Regions from separate parts of the Telluria mixta genome, predicted to be linked through region 1. Evidence: predicted binding sites of a transcription regulator. Region 1 holds the regulator's gene; each other region holds the start of a gene.

Region 1 (5,077 bases):
CGACGAGCGCAGCGACCTCGTGAAGCTGTTCTCGAAGGCCGTCATCCGCCAGCTCGAGGGCAAGAAGGTCACGCAGGAGATGGCCAGCGAATTCATTTCCTACGACAACCGCAACGAGAAGCTGCTTGGCCTGAACGACGCCAACGGCACGGACAAGCCGGGCAACGGCCGCGGCAGCATCACGCTGCAGCCGCGCCGCGCGACGGCGGCACCGGCCCCCGCTCCGGCAGGCAAGCAATGACGGAGGCGCGCACGATGGAAGCAGGGACGCAGGCGCCGCCGGCCGAATGCGGCGGCAGCACGCTCGTCGTCAAGGGGCTGCAGAAGAGCTATGGCAAGCGCCTCGTCGTCCGTGACGTGTCGCTGCAGGTCGCATGCGGCGAGGTCGTCGGCCTGCTGGGTCCGAACGGCGCGGGCAAGACGACGTCGTTCTACATGATCGTGGGCCTCGTGCCGTCGGACGCCGGCAGCATCGACATCAACGGCACCGACATCACGAGCCTGCCGATCCACCGGCGCGCGCTGCTGGGTCTGTCGTACCTGCCGCAGGAAGCGTCGGTGTTCCGCAAGCTGACGGTGGAAGAGAACATCCGCGCCGTGCTGGAATTGCAGCGCGAGAACGGCAAGCCGCTCACCAAGGCGCGCATCACCGAACGTCTCGACGAGCTGCTGGCCGAGCTGCAGATCGAGAAGCTGCGCGAGAGTCCGGCGCTGTCGCTGTCCGGTGGCGAACGCCGCCGTGTGGAGATCGCGCGCGCGCTCGCGACCAATCCGCGCTTCGTGCTGCTGGACGAACCGTTCGCCGGCGTGGATCCAATTGCCGTCATCGAGATCCAACGTATCGTGCGCTTCCTGAAGGAGCGCGGCATCGGCGTGCTGATCACGGACCACAATGTGCGCGAGACGCTGGGCATCTGCGACCGCGCCTACATCATCAACCAGGGGGCGGTGCTGGCATCCGGCCGACCCGACGACATCATCGCCAACGAATCGGTGCGCCGCGTCTACCTGGGCGAACACTTCCGAATGTAGTCATGAAACAGACGCTGCAACTCAAGACCTCACAGCACCTTGCACTGACGCCGCAACTGCAGCAGTCGATCCGCCTGCTGCAGCTGTCCACGCTCGAGCTCCACCAGGAAATCGAGCAGGTCCTGAGCGAGAATCCGCTGCTCGAACGGCTCGACGATCCGCTCGACCGCTCCGTGCGCCTGCTGGCGGACGGTGCCATAAATAACGCCACCATCGGCGCGCCGGCGTCATCGCAGGCGGGCGAGGCGCCCGCCGCCCAGGGCAACGGCGAAGAAGGCGGCAGTGCGCCCGCCGAGAGCGGCAATGGCGAAGGCGGTGACGCCGGCGGCGACAGCGGAGAAGGTGGCGGCGAAGGCGGCGAGGACTGGGGCGAATACGGCCGCAGCGGCAGCGGCGGCGGCGAGGAGGAGGACGGCCGCCCGCAGCTGGAGGCGAGCCCCGTCACCCTGCGCGAACATTTGATGGAACAGGTGCGCATGACGTGCTGCGCGGCGCGCGACTGCGCGCTCGTGGAGCTCGTCGTCGATGCGCTCGACGACAACGGCTATCTGGAAGAACCGCTGGAAGACATCCACGCGCGCCTGCCGGAAGAACTGGAAATCGAGTTCGAGGAATTGCGCACGGCGCTCGCTCTCGTGCAAAGCATGGACCCGCCCGGCGTGGGCGCGCGCAGCGCGGCCGAATGCCTGGCCCTGCAGATCCGCCGCATGCCCGGTGTGCCGATGGTCACGCGGCGCATGGCGCTCGTCATCGTCGAAAAATACCTGACGTGGTTCGCGCAGCGCGAATTCAACAAGCTGAAGAAGGCGCTCGATTGCGACGACGAAGACCTGCGCGAAGCCCAGGCCGTCATCCGCCAGTGCAATCCGCATCCGGGCGCGGCGTTCGCGTCGGACGTGTCGGACTTCGTGGTTCCCGACGTGATCGTGCGCCGCGCCAAGGATGGCTGGAGCGTGCAACTGAATCCGGAAGTGATGCCGCGCCTGCGCGTGAACAGCCTGTACGCCTCGCTGATGAAGCAGGGCAAATCGGAAACGCAGATGAACGCGCAGTTGCAGGAAGCCAAGTGGCTCATCAAGAACATGCGCCAGCGCTTCGACACGATCCTCCGTGTAGCTCAGGCAATTGTCGATCGCCAGCGCAACTTTTTTTCCCATGGCGCAGTCGCGATGCGGCCCCTTGTTTTACGTGAGATAGCTGATACACTAGGTCTACACGAGAGCACAATTTCTCGAGTCACAACTCAGAAATATATGCTGACCCCGCACGGCATGTTCGAGTTGAAGTATTTCTTCGGGAGTCACGTTGCCACCGAAGCGGGAGGCGAAGCATCGTCGACGGCAATACGGGCACTCATCGTTCAACTGACAGGAGCAGAAGACCCCAAGAACCCTTTATCCGACAGCAAGATCGCGGAGATGCTAGGGGAACAGGGAATGGTTATCGCGCGACGCACGGTTGCGAAGTACCGTGAGGCGCTGAAGATCCCACCCGTTAGTCTCCGCAAATCCCTGTAGCAAAGCTCTTGCAACACCACTGGCCCATTGCGCCGGATGCGCGCACTTGACGGCAGTGCATCTTCAAAGGAGTGTGTATGAATCTCACAATCAGCGGACATCATCTCGATGTAACTCCAGCCATCCGAGAATACGTACAGAACAAGCTCGAACGCATCACCCGTCATTTCGATCAAGTGATCGACTCCCACGTCATCCTCTGCATCGACAATCTCACCGAGAAAGAAAAACGCCAGAAAGCCGAGATCAACCTGCGCCTCGCGGGCAAGATCGTCCATGTCGCCAGTGCCGCGCACGACCTATACGCCGCGATCGACATGTTGATGGACCGCCTGGACCGCCAGGTCGTCAAATACAAGCAAATGCTCAAGGATCATGACAACGCGTGTATCAAGCGCATGTCCGAGGGTGGGGAGGAAGAGCCCGCCGCGGCGTGATGCCACGCGTGCAGTAGCACCAGAAACGAAGGGCGCATCGGCGCCCTTTTCGTTTTTATGGGCGCTACAATGTCGGTCTGATTATTTCAATAACAACGAGACATGACCGACTACGTTTTATCGCGGGTCGCCAACCGCACCGGCATCATCACCCTGGACCGCCCGAAGGCATTGAACTCGCTGTCGCTGGACATGGTCCGCGCGCTCACCGCCACGCTGCTCGCCTGGCGCATCGATGCCGGCATCGACGCCGTCGTCATCAAGAGCAGCAGCGACAAGGCCTTGTGCGCCGGCGGCGACATCCGCTTTTTCCACGAAGCGGGCAGGGCCACGCCGCAGACGGGCAGCCCGCTGCTGGAAGATTTTTTCACCGAGGAATACGCGCTCAATCACCTCATTCACTTTTATCCGAAGCCGTTCATCTCCCTGATGGACGGCGTCGTGATGGGCGGCGGCATGGGCATCGCGCAGGGCGGGCCGGACTGCGGCCTGCGCATCGTGACGGAGCGCTCGAAGATCGCCATGCCTGAAGTGAACATCGGCCTGTTCCCGGACGTGGGCGGCAGCCATTTTCTTTCGCATGCACCGGGCCGCCTGGGCCACTACCTCGGCGTGACGGGCGTGACCATCGGCGCGGCGGACGCGATCTACGTCGGTCTCGCCGACGTGTTCGTGCCAGGCGCGCAGCTGGATGCGCTGCGCGCGCTGATCGAGACGACGCCGGGCGCGGAGCTGCCCGCCGCGATCCGCGCGTTCGCCGCGCCGTTCTCTGCCGGCGCCAGCGAACTGGAAGCGCAGCGCGAGGCGATCGACCGCCACTTCGGCGCGGACTCCGTCGCGGCCGTGATGGCGTCGCTGGAGACGGATGCGGGCCCGTTCGCGCAAAAGGCGCTGGCCACGATGCGCCAGCGCTCGCCGCTGATGATGTCCGTGACGCGCGAGATGCTCGTGCGCGGTGGGAGTCTTGGCGTGGCGGACTGCCTGCGCATGGAGCGCTCGCTCGTGCGCCGCACGTTCGAACACGGCGAAGTGCTCGAAGGCGTGCGCGCGCTCGTGATCGACAAGGACAATGCGCCGCGGTGGAATCCGCCCACGCTCGATGCGGTCACGCCGGAGATGGTCGCCTGGTTCTTCGCGCCTGTCTGGCCCGATCACGCGCATCCACTGCGTGACCTGTAACTGAGTTGTGATCTCGCTGCGTTTCGAATCCGAGCTGGCCGCCGCGCCGGACACGGTGTGGCGCCGGGTCACGTCCGTCGAGGGCATCGCCGACGAGATGGCGCCGCTGCTGCGCATGACGTTCCCGCGCGGGATACGTGCGCTGCCTCTGGACGCCTTCGTGCCGGGACAGCGTCTGTGCCGCAGTTGGCTGCTGTTGCTGCGCGTGCTCCCCATCGACCGGAGCGACCTCACGCTCGTCGAACTGGAGCCGGGCCGGCGCTTCCTCGAACGCTCGCCGATGCTGTCGATGGCGTTCTGGCAGCACGAACGCATCGTCGCGCCGTCCGCGCGGGGCACCACCGTCGTCGACAACCTGATGTTCCGTCCGCGCCTGCTGCCGCGCGCGCTCGTGCGCGCGGGCGTGGCGCTGTTCTTCCGCCATCGCCACGCGCGGCTGCGCCGGCACTTCGGCAAAGGAGCCAAATGAAAACACCCACCGCCTGGAAGACACGCCTGGCCGGCTACCGCTGGACGCGCCAGGACATCGGTTGTTCGGAAGCGGACGTGTTCCGCCTCGACGCACCGGATCGCCCCGTGCTGTTCGCGAAATTCGAACCGGCCGGGTCGCTGGCCGAATTGCGCGACGAAGGGGAGAGGCTGCGCTGGCTGGCCGGCACCGGCATGCCGTGCGCGCCGGTGCTCGATGCCGCGTCGGAGGACGGGACGGACTGGCTGCTGCTGGGCGCCGTGCCGGGGCGCGACCTGCTGGCCGCCGGGCTGGCGCCGCGTGTGACTGTCGAACGGCTTGCGGGCGCGTTGCGCGCGCTGCATGCGCTCGATCCGGCTGCGTGTCCGTTCGACCACCGCGCGGCGCGGCGCATCGAACGCGCCCGGGCGCGGATGGAGGCAGGGCTGGTGGACGAGGACGAT
Region 2 (5,077 bases), 850 kb from region 1:
CGGCGGCAAGTTCGACGGCAACTACGGCGTGCTGGCCGGCCTGGAGGTCGTACGTACCCTGAACGAGCGGGGCATCCGCACGGAGGCGCCGATCGAAGTCGCGTTCTGGACGAACGAGGAAGGCTCGCGCTTCGTGCCCGTGATGATGGGCTCCGGCGTATTCTGCGGCGCTTTCAGCCTGGAGACCGCGTATGCGGCGCGCGACGTCGACGGCAAATCCGTCGGCGACGAGCTGAAAAGGATCGGCTACGCGGGCGAGCAGGTGCCGGGCGATCACCCGATCGGCGCCTACTTCGAGGCGCACATCGAACAGGGACCGGTCCTGGAAGACGCGAACACGGTGATCGGCGTCGTGCCCGCCGTGATGGGCCTGTCGTGGTACGACTGCACGGTCACGGGCATGGAAGCGCACGCGGGTCCCACGCCGATGCACCTGCGCCGCGACGCGCTGCAGGTCGCGACGACCATCATGCAGGAGACGGTGGCCATCGCCAACCGCTACCCGCCTTACGGCCGCGGCACCGTGGGCATGGTCCAGGTGTTCCCCAACAGCCGCAACGTGATCCCCGGCCAGGTCAAGTTCAGCATCGACCTGCGCAACGTCACCGACGACCTGCTGAATACGATGCATGGCGAGATCGAGGCATTCGTCGAGCGTACGCGGCGCGAGACGGGCCTGGCCATCGACCTGCAGCGCGTGTCGTACTATCCGCCTTGCCCGTTCCACCCGGATTGCGTGGGTGCCGTCCGCGCGGCGACGGAGAAGCTGGGGTATTCGACGATGGACGTGGTGTCGGGGGCCGGCCACGACGCCATCTACGTGGCGCGGCTGGCCCCCGCCGGCATGATCTTCGTGCCGTGCAAGGACGGCATCAGCCACAACGAGATCGAGGATGCCCAGCCCGGCCACCTGGAAGCCGGCTGCAACGTGCTGCTGCACGCGATGCTGGAGCGGGCCGGGATCGTTTCCACGTCCGCAACCGGGGAGTTTGTTGCTCAAAAGTAACAACGTGCAATTTCTTGTTACTATTCTGGCCGATTCCGGGCGCCGGTAGCATACTGTGGACCGAAGCCGCCCGCCGGGCGGCATGCGTCTGGCCGACATGCTGACCGGATACTACGAAGCCCCACTCGTCCTCATTTCGATCCTCGTCGCGATCGTCGCGTCCTATTCCGCCCTCAGCCTGGCAGGCAGGGTCGCGGAATCCACCGGCCGCACCCGTTTTGCCTGGACCCTGGGCGGCGCGATCGCGATGGGATCCGGGATCTGGGCCATGCACTTCGTCGGGATGCTGGCGTTCCGCCTGCCGATCCCGATCGCCTTTGACATCCCCATCACCCTGGTCTCGCTGGTGCTGCCGATAGCCGCCTCCGGCCTCGCGCTGTGGCAGGTGAGCCGCACGAACCTGGGCCCGGTGCGCCTGGGCGTCAGCGCCGTCATCATGGGCGTCGGCATCAATGCGATGCATTACACGGGCATGGCCGCCATGCGCATGCAGCCGGGGATCGTGTACGACCCGCTGCTGTTCGCGCTGTCCGTCCTGATCGCCATGGGCGCGTCGGCGCTGGCGCTGTGGATCGCCTTCCGGCTGCGCCGCAGCACGCCGGACGTGTGGGTGCCGCGCATCGGCGCCGCCGTCGTGATGGGCTTTGCCATCGTCGGCATGCATTACACCGGCATGGCGGCCGCGAACTTCCCGGCCGACAGCGTGTGCATGGCCGCGCGCGTCGGCGTGCACCGCGACAGCCTCGCCACGCTCGTCGTGCTGGCGACGTTCTGCGTGCTGGGCCTGGCCCTCATCGCGTCCGTGTTCGACGCGCGGCTGGAAGCGAACGCGCGCATCCTCGCGATGTCGCAGGCGACGTCCGCCGAGCGCCAGCAGTTGCTGGAGCGCGAGCGCATCGCGCGCGACGAGGCCGAACGCCTGTCCGCGCTGAAGGACGAATTTCTCGCCACCCTGTCGCACGAGCTGCGCACGCCGCTGAACGCCATCCTCGGCTGGGCCGGCATGTTGCAGCGGGGCGTGAAGGACGAGGCGACGTTGAAACGCGCGCTGGAGACGATCGAACGCAACGCGCGCGCCCAGGGCAAGCTGATCGACGACCTGCTCGACATGAGCCGCATCATTTCCGGCACCGTGCGCCTGGACGTGCAGACGGTCGACCCGTCCCGTATCGTCGAGGCGGCGCTGGGCACCGTGCATCCGGCCGCCGCGGCGAAGATGATCGCCCTGCGCGCCGACCTGGGACGCGAGCCGGGCGTCTTGCCGCTCGAGGTCCGCGCCGATCCGGGCCGGCTGCAGCAGGTGCTGTGGAATCTGCTGGCGAACGCGGTCAAGTTCACGCCGACGGGCGGCAGCGTGCAGGTGCTGCTGGGGCGGGATGGCAACGACGCCGTGATCCGCGTGATCGATTCCGGCATCGGCATCGCGCCGGATTTTCTGCCGTACGTGTTCGACCGCTTCCGCCAGGAGGACGCGTCGATCTCGCGCCAGCACGGCGGCCTGGGACTGGGGTTGTCGATCGCGCGGCAGCTCGTCGAACTGCACGGCGGGACGATTGCCGTGGACAGCGCCGGCGCCCACACGGGCACCACGTTCACGGTGCGCCTGCCGCTGGCGCGTCCGAGCGCCGTCGCGGTAGCCGGCGCGGGCGTGCGCCCGGCAACGCAGGCGGACGACCTGGCTGACCTGTCCGGCGTGCGGGTGCTGGTGATCGACGACGCGCCGGATACGCTCGACGTGCTGGAACAGATCCTGTCGTACAGCGGCGCCGCCACGATGACGGCGCCGGGGGCGGGCGCCGCACTGGCCCTGCTGGAACGCGAGGTGCCGGACGTGATCGTCAGCGACGTGGGCATGCCCGAAGTCGACGGCTTCGAACTGATGCGGCGCATCCGCCGGCGCGCGGCCACGGCGGACATACCTGCCATCGCGCTGACGGCCTTTACGCGCCAGGACGACCGCAGCAAGGCACTGCAGGCCGGTTTTACCGATTATCTCGCCAAGCCCGTGGAGCCGGCGGCGCTGGCGGCCGCGATCCGGCGCGCGGTGGCCGCCGCGCGCGAGGCGTAGTTACTGGAACGTGGTTTCGCGTTCCGGCGTGGCGCTGATGCGGTGGATGGCCAGGTCGGCGCCATCGAATTCCTGTTCCGCGTCCAGGCGCAGCCCGACGGTCGCCTTCAACAACCCATAGACGATGATGCCGCCGATACCGGCGATGGCCACGCCCAGCAGGGTGCCGACGATCTGCGACGCGAGCGACACACCGCCCAGTCCTCCCAGCGCCTGGCTGCCGAAGATGCCGGCCGCGATGCCGCCCCACGCGCCGCACAGGCCGTGCAGGGGCCACACGCCCAGCACGTCGTCGATCTTCCAGCGGTTCTGCGCCAGTGTGAACATCACGACGAAGATCGCGCCCGCGATCGCGCCCGTCACGAGCGCGCCCATCGGGTGCATCAGGTCCGAGCCCGCGCACACGGCGACGAGGCCGGCCAACGGGCCGTTGTAGACGAAGCCCGGGTCGTTCTTGCCCAGCACGAAGGCGGTCAGGGTGCCGCCCACGAGGGCCATCAGCGAGTTGACGGCGACGAGGCCGTTCATCTTGTCCAGCGTCTGCGCGCTCATCACGTTGAAGCCGAACCAGCCGACGGTGAGGATCCACGCGCCCAGCGCGAGGAACGGGATATTCGACGGCGGGTGCGCCGAGATGCGGCCGTCCTTGGTGTAGCGGCCGCGGCGCGCGCCCAGCAGCAGCACGGCCGGCAGCGCGGCCCAGCCGCCGACGGCGTGCACGACGACGGAACCGGCGAAATCGTGGAATGACGCGCCGAAGCTGGATGCGAGCCAGTCCTGGATGCCGAAGCGGTTGTTCCAGGCGATGCCTTCGAACAGCGGATAGACGAAGCCCACGAGCAGGGCGGTGGCGGCCATCTGTGGGTGGAACTTGGCGCGTTCCGCGATGCCGCCCGAGATGATGGCGGGGATCGCGGCGGCGAACGTCAACAGGAAGAAGAACTTCACCAGTTCGTAGCCGTTCTTGGCGACCAGCGTGCTCGTGGCGCCCATGAAGTGGATGCCGTAGGCGATGCCATAGCCGACGAAGAAGTAGGCGATGGTGGAGACGGCGAAGTCGATCAGGATTTTCACCAGCGCGTTGACCTGGTTCTTGCGGCGTACCGTGCCCAGTTCCAGGAAGGCGAAGCCGGCGTGCATCGCCAGGATCATGATCCCGCCGAGCAAGATGAAGAGCGCGTCCGCTCCGCTTTTGAATGCATCCATGCGTACTCCAAAAAAGTGCAAGTTGGTTTGATTGCACTTCTGGATAGCAATAAACGTTCCAATTTGGTGAAGAGGCGCACTCCCGGTGGGCATGCGGGATGGGTTGCCCCGCAAACGTGCACAAGCACCGTTGCGGTGCGTATTTGCGCCAAAATGGGGAGGTGTGGTCGGTTCGGCAAGTCGTAGTATGCTTTCAGGAAATTCACCCACAAGGAGACCCATGAACCGTACCCTGAACGCCGCCATCCTCGCGGCTTTGCTGTCGGCCGGCGCACCTATCCTGTCCGCCCACGCCGCCGCAACCACTGCTTCCGCTTCCGCATCGTCCGCCGAACGCCAGGTCGACCGCGTCGCCGCCCGCTTCTACGATGCGCGTGCCCGGTTCGACCCGCTGCTGTATGCGACCGCGAATGGCGACGGCCGCTACGACGACCAGATCGGCATGGCGATAGCCCCGAAGGTCCGCGCGCGCTACTTCGCGCAGAACCACAAGCTGCTGGACGACCTGCAGAAGATCGACAAGACGCATCTCTCGGAGAAAGCGCGCCTGAATTACGACATCCTCGCCTTCGAGATCCGCGCCCAGCTCGACCTCGCGCGCTTTCCCGAGCACCTGCTGCCGCTGAACCACTTCGACAACATTCCGAGCAACCTGGCCAATTACGCGAGCGGCACGGGTTCGCAGCCGCTGGAGACGCCGGCCCAGTACCGCGCGTATCTCTCGCGCCTGGAGCAGCTGCCCGCATGGATCGACCAGGCCATCGCCAACATGAAGGAGGGCGTCAGGAAGGGTGTCG
Region 3 (5,077 bases), 920 kb from region 1:
GGTTCTCGCGCGCCAGGGCCTTTTCCAGCACCCAGCGGATCGATGCATCGTCGTCGACAATCCAGATTGGTTTCATGTAGTTCTACTTCCCGCGAAGGTTCAAGGGGGGATTGCCGGAGACGCCCCTCGATTTCACCCGCTTATGGCAGGGGAATCAGGATGCGGAAATCCGTCAATCCAGGCCGGCTTTCGCACTCGATCAGTCCCAGGTGCTGTTGCACGAAAGTCTGCGCCAAGGTCAGCCCGAGACCGCTGCCGCCTTCGCGCCCGGAGACGAGCGGATAGAAGATGCGGTCGCGGATATCGGGGGCGATGCCCGGTCCGTTGTCGATGATATGCAAGTCTAATGCCAGCCCGTAACGGACCTTCGCGAGGGTGACCTGGCGTGCCACGCGGGTGCGCAGGACGATCTCGGCGTCGCCCGCCGCAATGCGTGCGCGCAGGGCCTGGGCGGCGTTGTGGACGATGTTCAGGACGGTCTGGATCAGCTGTTCCTTGTCGCCGCGGAACTCGGGAATCGACGCGTCGTAGTCGCGCCGGATCGCGAGGCCCGACGGGAACTCGGCCAGCACGAGGCTGCGCACGCGCTCGCACACTTCGTGGATGTTGACGTCGCCCACGATGTGCGGACGGCGGTGCGGCGCCAGCAGGCGGTCGACGAGCGTCTGCAGGCGGTCGGCTTCCTTGATGATCACCTGCGTGTATTCGCGCAGCGAGCTCAGGTGCACATCCGGCAGCTCCAGTTCCAGCAACTGGGCCGCGCCGCGGATGCCGCCCAGCGGGTTCTTGATCTCGTGGGCGAGATTGCGGATGAGTTCCTTGTTGGCCAGGCTCTGGTCGAGGAGGCGCTCCTCGCGGTCGAGTTTCAGCTGCTGGACATTCTCGCGCAGCTCGACGACGACCTCGGCCTCGCCGGCCGCGCTGACGATGCTGTGCACGTGCAGCGGCTCGCGTGCCGGGCGGAACAGCGTGAGGTCCTGGCGCAGGTCGGCGTACTTGTGGGCGATCGCCTGTTCGCACAGGGCGCCCAGCTCGTCGCCGTTGGTAAACAGGCCGACGAGCTTCTGGCGCGACAGCGACTTGGCCGACATGTCGAGCAGGTGCTCGGCGGCCGGGTTGGCGTAGCGAACGAGCCCATCGGCATCCGCCACCAGCACGGCGGAGGCGAGCATGTCGAGGCCTGCGAAACGGTCGTGCTGGAGAGGATGGGCCGATGTCCCGTTCATGGTGTCATTTGATGTTGGCGATCTCGCGCTTGAGCGCTTCGACGTTCTTTTCGCTGCGGCCGATGTTGTCGCGCATCTGGGCCACGCGTTCCTGGTATTTCGCGTAATTCTTTTCGTTGCCCTGGCGTTCCGGCTCGCCGTTGTTATAGTCGCGCTTCAGGTCCGCCAGCTTCCGCTCCTCGGCACGCAATTCGTCCTCGAGGATCGCGCGGCGGTCGTCGTCGCGTGCCTTTTGCGTGGCACCGTCCACCCGCGGGAACCCCGCGGGGTTGGGCGCGCTTGCCGCCGGGCGCCCTGCTCCCTGGCGCATCGTCACCGCGGGTGCGGCGCGTGGCGCCGGTGCCGGGGTCGACGCGACATAGCCCGGCAGGTCGAGCACCTTGCAGCCTGGCTTGTTGATGTCGGTAAACTCCACCCGACCATCCTGGGCGACGCATTTATAAATAATGGAATCGGCCCGCGCCTCATGCGCGGCAAGTCCTGCGAGCAACAACAGACGCAGGAGGAAGCAGCTTGTCATTCGCATCAGGTCAGTCTGGATGCATGGTTGGGAAGCTTCCGACTATACCCCATCCAGTAAAAAACGCGAGGCAGCCGGCTGGCTTTCCCCGCGTTTTCGTTACCGTGTGGATACACTCCAGTGCCGTTCGTTTCCATTCCGGCACTGGGTGATGCCAACGAATTACGACGAGTAGTACATGTCGAATTCGGCCGGGTGCGGGGTCATGCGCAGGCGCTGGACTTCCTGCATCTTCAGGTCGATGTAGGCGTCGAGCATGGCATCGCTGAACACGCCGCCGCGGGTCAGGAACTCGCGGTCCTTGTTCAGGTTGTCAAGCGCTTCTTCCAGCGACGAGCAGACCGTCGGGATCAGCTTGTCTTCTTCCGGCGGCAGGTGGTACAGGTCCTTCGTCGCGGCTTCGCCCGGGTGGATCTTGTTCTGGATACCGTCCAGGCCGGCCATCAGCAGGGCTGCGAAGCACAGGTAGACGTTGGCCAGCGGGTCCGGGAAGCGGGTCTCGATGCGGCGGCCTTTCGGGTTCGCCACGTGCGGAATGCGGATCGACGCCGAACGGTTCTTGGCCGAGTAAGCCAGCTTGACCGGGGCTTCGTAGCCCGGCACCAGGCGCTTGTACGAGTTCGTGCCCGGGTTGGTGATGGCGTTCAGGGCCTTGGCGTGCTTGATGATGCCGCCGATGTAGAACAGCGCGGTTTCCGACAGGCCGGCATAGCCGTCGCCGGCGAACAGGTTCTTGCCGTCTTTCCAGATCGACTGGTGGACGTGCATGCCCGAGCCGTTGTCGCCGTTCATCGGCTTCGGCATGAAGGTGGCGGTCTTACCGTAGCTGTGGGCCACGTTCCAGATCACGTACTTCAGGTTCTGGGTCCAGTCGGCGCGCTCGACCAGCGTCGAGAACTTGGTGCCCAGCTCCATCTGGCCGGCGCCCGCCACTTCATGGTGGTGCACTTCGACCGGGATGCCCAGCGATTCGAGGATCAGCGAGATTTCCGAACGCATGTCCTGGAAGCTGTCGACCGGCGGGACCGGGAAGTAGCCGCCCTTGACGGTCGGACGGTGGCCGCTGTTGCCGCCTTCAAATTCCTTGTCGGTCGACCACGAGGCTTCTTCCGAATCGATCTTGACGAAGGAACCCGACATGTCGATTTTCCAACGGACCGAATCAAAGATGAAGAATTCCGGCTCCGGGCCGAAGTAGGCGGTGTCGCCGATGCCCGACGATTTCAGGTACGCTTCGGCGCGCTTGGCGATCGAACGCGGGTCACGGTCGTAGCCCTTGCCGTCCGACGGCTCGATCACGTCGCACTGCATGAAGACGGTGGTCTCTTCAAAGAACGGGTCGATGTTCGCGGTGTTCGGATCAGGGATCAGCAGCATGTCCGATGCTTCGATGCCTTTCCAGCCGGCGATCGACGAGCCGTCGAACGCGTGGCCGGATTCGAACTTGTCTTCGTCGAAGTGCGAGATGGGAACGGTCACGTGCTGTTCCTTGCCGCGGGTATCGGCGAAACGCAAATCAACGAACTTGACTTCGTTGTCCTTCAGCATCTGCATTACATCTGCGGCGGTCCTTGCCATTCCAATATCTCCTAAGTCAAAAAGGGGTGTCGATGCCAACCAAGCATGCGACAGGCGCATAACCTTCTAAGCAGAAATTATGCCAGCATTTTTCCATGAGCAAATAAATAATGATTACTTTGAGGCCGCTCAATTTGCCCCTTAAAATCAATGACACCTTAAGCGTGCACGATATTGATGCAAACTCATGCATACGCACCAAACAAGTGCAATTTATTAAGTATGCACCAAACTAATGCGCGATGCACCAAAAGTGCGAGGTCAAGCTTGGCAACGACCCGCGACGGTGCGCAACCAGCCTACAGGGAATTGATGACATGACTACGACCGACGAGATCCTCGCCAACGCCCGGGGCCGCACGCCCGGCCAGCCGTACGCGGGCGCCGTCACGCCCCGGGAAGCGTTCGAACTCCTGCAATCGGACCCCAGGGTGAAACTGGTCGACGTGCGCACGAATGCGGAGCGCGACTGGGTCGGCCGCCCGGCGATCCCGGAGACCCAGCACGGTGCGGTGCAATGGACGCTGTACCCCGGAGGTGCGCCGAACCCCGATTTCGCCACGCAGTTGCAGAACGTGGCGACCCCGGACGACGTCGTGCTGTTCCTGTGCCGCTCCGGCGTGCGCTCGCGCCACGCGGCGCGCACCGCGACGGAGCTGGGCTATGCGAATGCATTCGACATCCTGGAAGGCTTCGAAGGCGACCGCGATCCGGAAGGCCATCGCAAGACGGTCGGCGGCTGGTGCAAGGCCGGCCTGCCCTGGATCGGCGCCTGAGGTTCACTTCCTTTCCCGGCCGCACCGTGAGAATCGCAGAGATTCCGCGCGGTGCGCGCGTGCTAGCATGCGGGCTCACTGCTGACCTGGAGATGGAGCCATGACAATCGAATCCGCTGTTCGCACGCACTCTTCCCGCCTGCGTGTGCGCCTGCTGTGCGCAAGCGTCGCGGCGCTGCTGTGCGCATGCGGCCCCGGCGGGCCGAAGCGCGAGACGGACGACGGCAGCGGCGGCAGCGGTGGCGATAGCGGCCCCAGCACCGGGATCAGCGTGCTGGCGGGCGATCCGGTCACTGGCGGCAGCGCCAACAACAAGGGCACGTCCGCCCGCTTCAATACGCCGCGCGGCCTCGCGGTCGACACGAACGGCAACGTGTACGTGGCGGACCAAGGCAATCTGACGATCCGCAAGATCGCGCCGGATGGCACGGTCACCACGTTCGCCGGCGTGGCCAACTCCAGCGGCACCACCGACGGCAAGGGCAACCGCGCCCGCTTCACGCAGCCGACTGCCATCACGATCGACGGCAACGGCGACCTGTACGTCATCGACAATCTCTCGATCCGCAAGATCACGATGGACGGCACCGTCAGCACCGTCACCACGCTGTCGTTCGGGAACTTCGGCCTCGACGTCCAGAACTACCCGGCGGGGATCGCGGCCGACGGCGACGGCAATCTGTTCGTCACGTCAGGCGTGGACACGCGGCGCATTCCGATCTCGAACCCGAGCAACGCCAGGACGCTGGAAACCGGCGCCGTCTTCCCCGTCTACGGCACCGGCGTGCTGGTGCCGCGCGGCGTGGTCGTCGATCCGGACGGCACGGCATACGTCGCCGACCTGACCCGGACGCTCAGCCGCGCAACGTCCGGCGCCACCGCCCTGACGTCTTTCGTCGGTTCGCGCAACCAGGCCGGCAATGCCGACGGCAACGCGTCGACCGCCCGCTTCCAGCAGTTGGTCGCGCTCACCATCG

What was found. The regulator sigma-54, encoded in region 1, starts transcription at its own class of promoters, with help from an activator protein. The targets are predictions, from matches to a motif close to TGGCANGNAANCTGCTTT.
Region 2: P0M04_RS02900 (ammonium transporter) is a predicted target of sigma-54. The motif match lies at 4,324-4,341, and genes of this name have one in related genera.
Region 3: glnA (type I glutamate--ammonia ligase) is a predicted target of sigma-54. The motif match lies at 3,392-3,409, and genes of this name have one in related genera.

Annotation. Positions count from the first base shown of each region.
Region 1 is NZ_CP119520.1:1,505,572-1,510,648, reverse strand. Features, by position in the region: gene lptA (lipopolysaccharide transport periplasmic protein LptA) at 1-241, shown strand, start outside; gene lptB (LPS export ABC transporter ATP-binding protein) at 238-1,032, shown strand; gene P0M04_RS06625 (RNA polymerase factor sigma-54) at 1,035-2,549, shown strand; gene hpf (ribosome hibernation-promoting factor, HPF/YfiA family) at 2,627-2,986, shown strand; gene P0M04_RS06615 (enoyl-CoA hydratase/isomerase family protein) at 3,089-4,165, shown strand; gene P0M04_RS06610 (Rv1443c family protein) at 4,173-4,634, shown strand; gene P0M04_RS06605 (APH(3')-II family aminoglycoside O-phosphotransferase) at 4,631-5,077, shown strand, end outside.
Region 2 is NZ_CP119520.1:659,670-664,746, reverse strand. Features, by position in the region: gene P0M04_RS02910 (Zn-dependent hydrolase) at 1-1,006, shown strand, start outside; gene P0M04_RS02905 (MHYT domain-containing protein) at 1,062-3,074, shown strand; gene P0M04_RS02900 (ammonium transporter) at 3,075-4,280, opposite strand; gene P0M04_RS02895 (DUF885 domain-containing protein) at 4,501-5,077, shown strand, end outside.
Region 3 is NZ_CP119520.1:584,260-589,336, forward strand. Features, by position in the region: gene ntrC (nitrogen regulation protein NR(I)) at 1-76, opposite strand, end outside; gene glnL (nitrogen regulation protein NR(II)) at 141-1,226, opposite strand; gene P0M04_RS02540 (DUF4124 domain-containing protein) at 1,231-1,641, opposite strand; gene glnA (type I glutamate--ammonia ligase) at 1,909-3,324, opposite strand; gene P0M04_RS02550 (rhodanese-like domain-containing protein) at 3,642-4,100, shown strand; gene P0M04_RS02555 (NHL domain-containing protein) at 4,201-5,077, shown strand, end outside.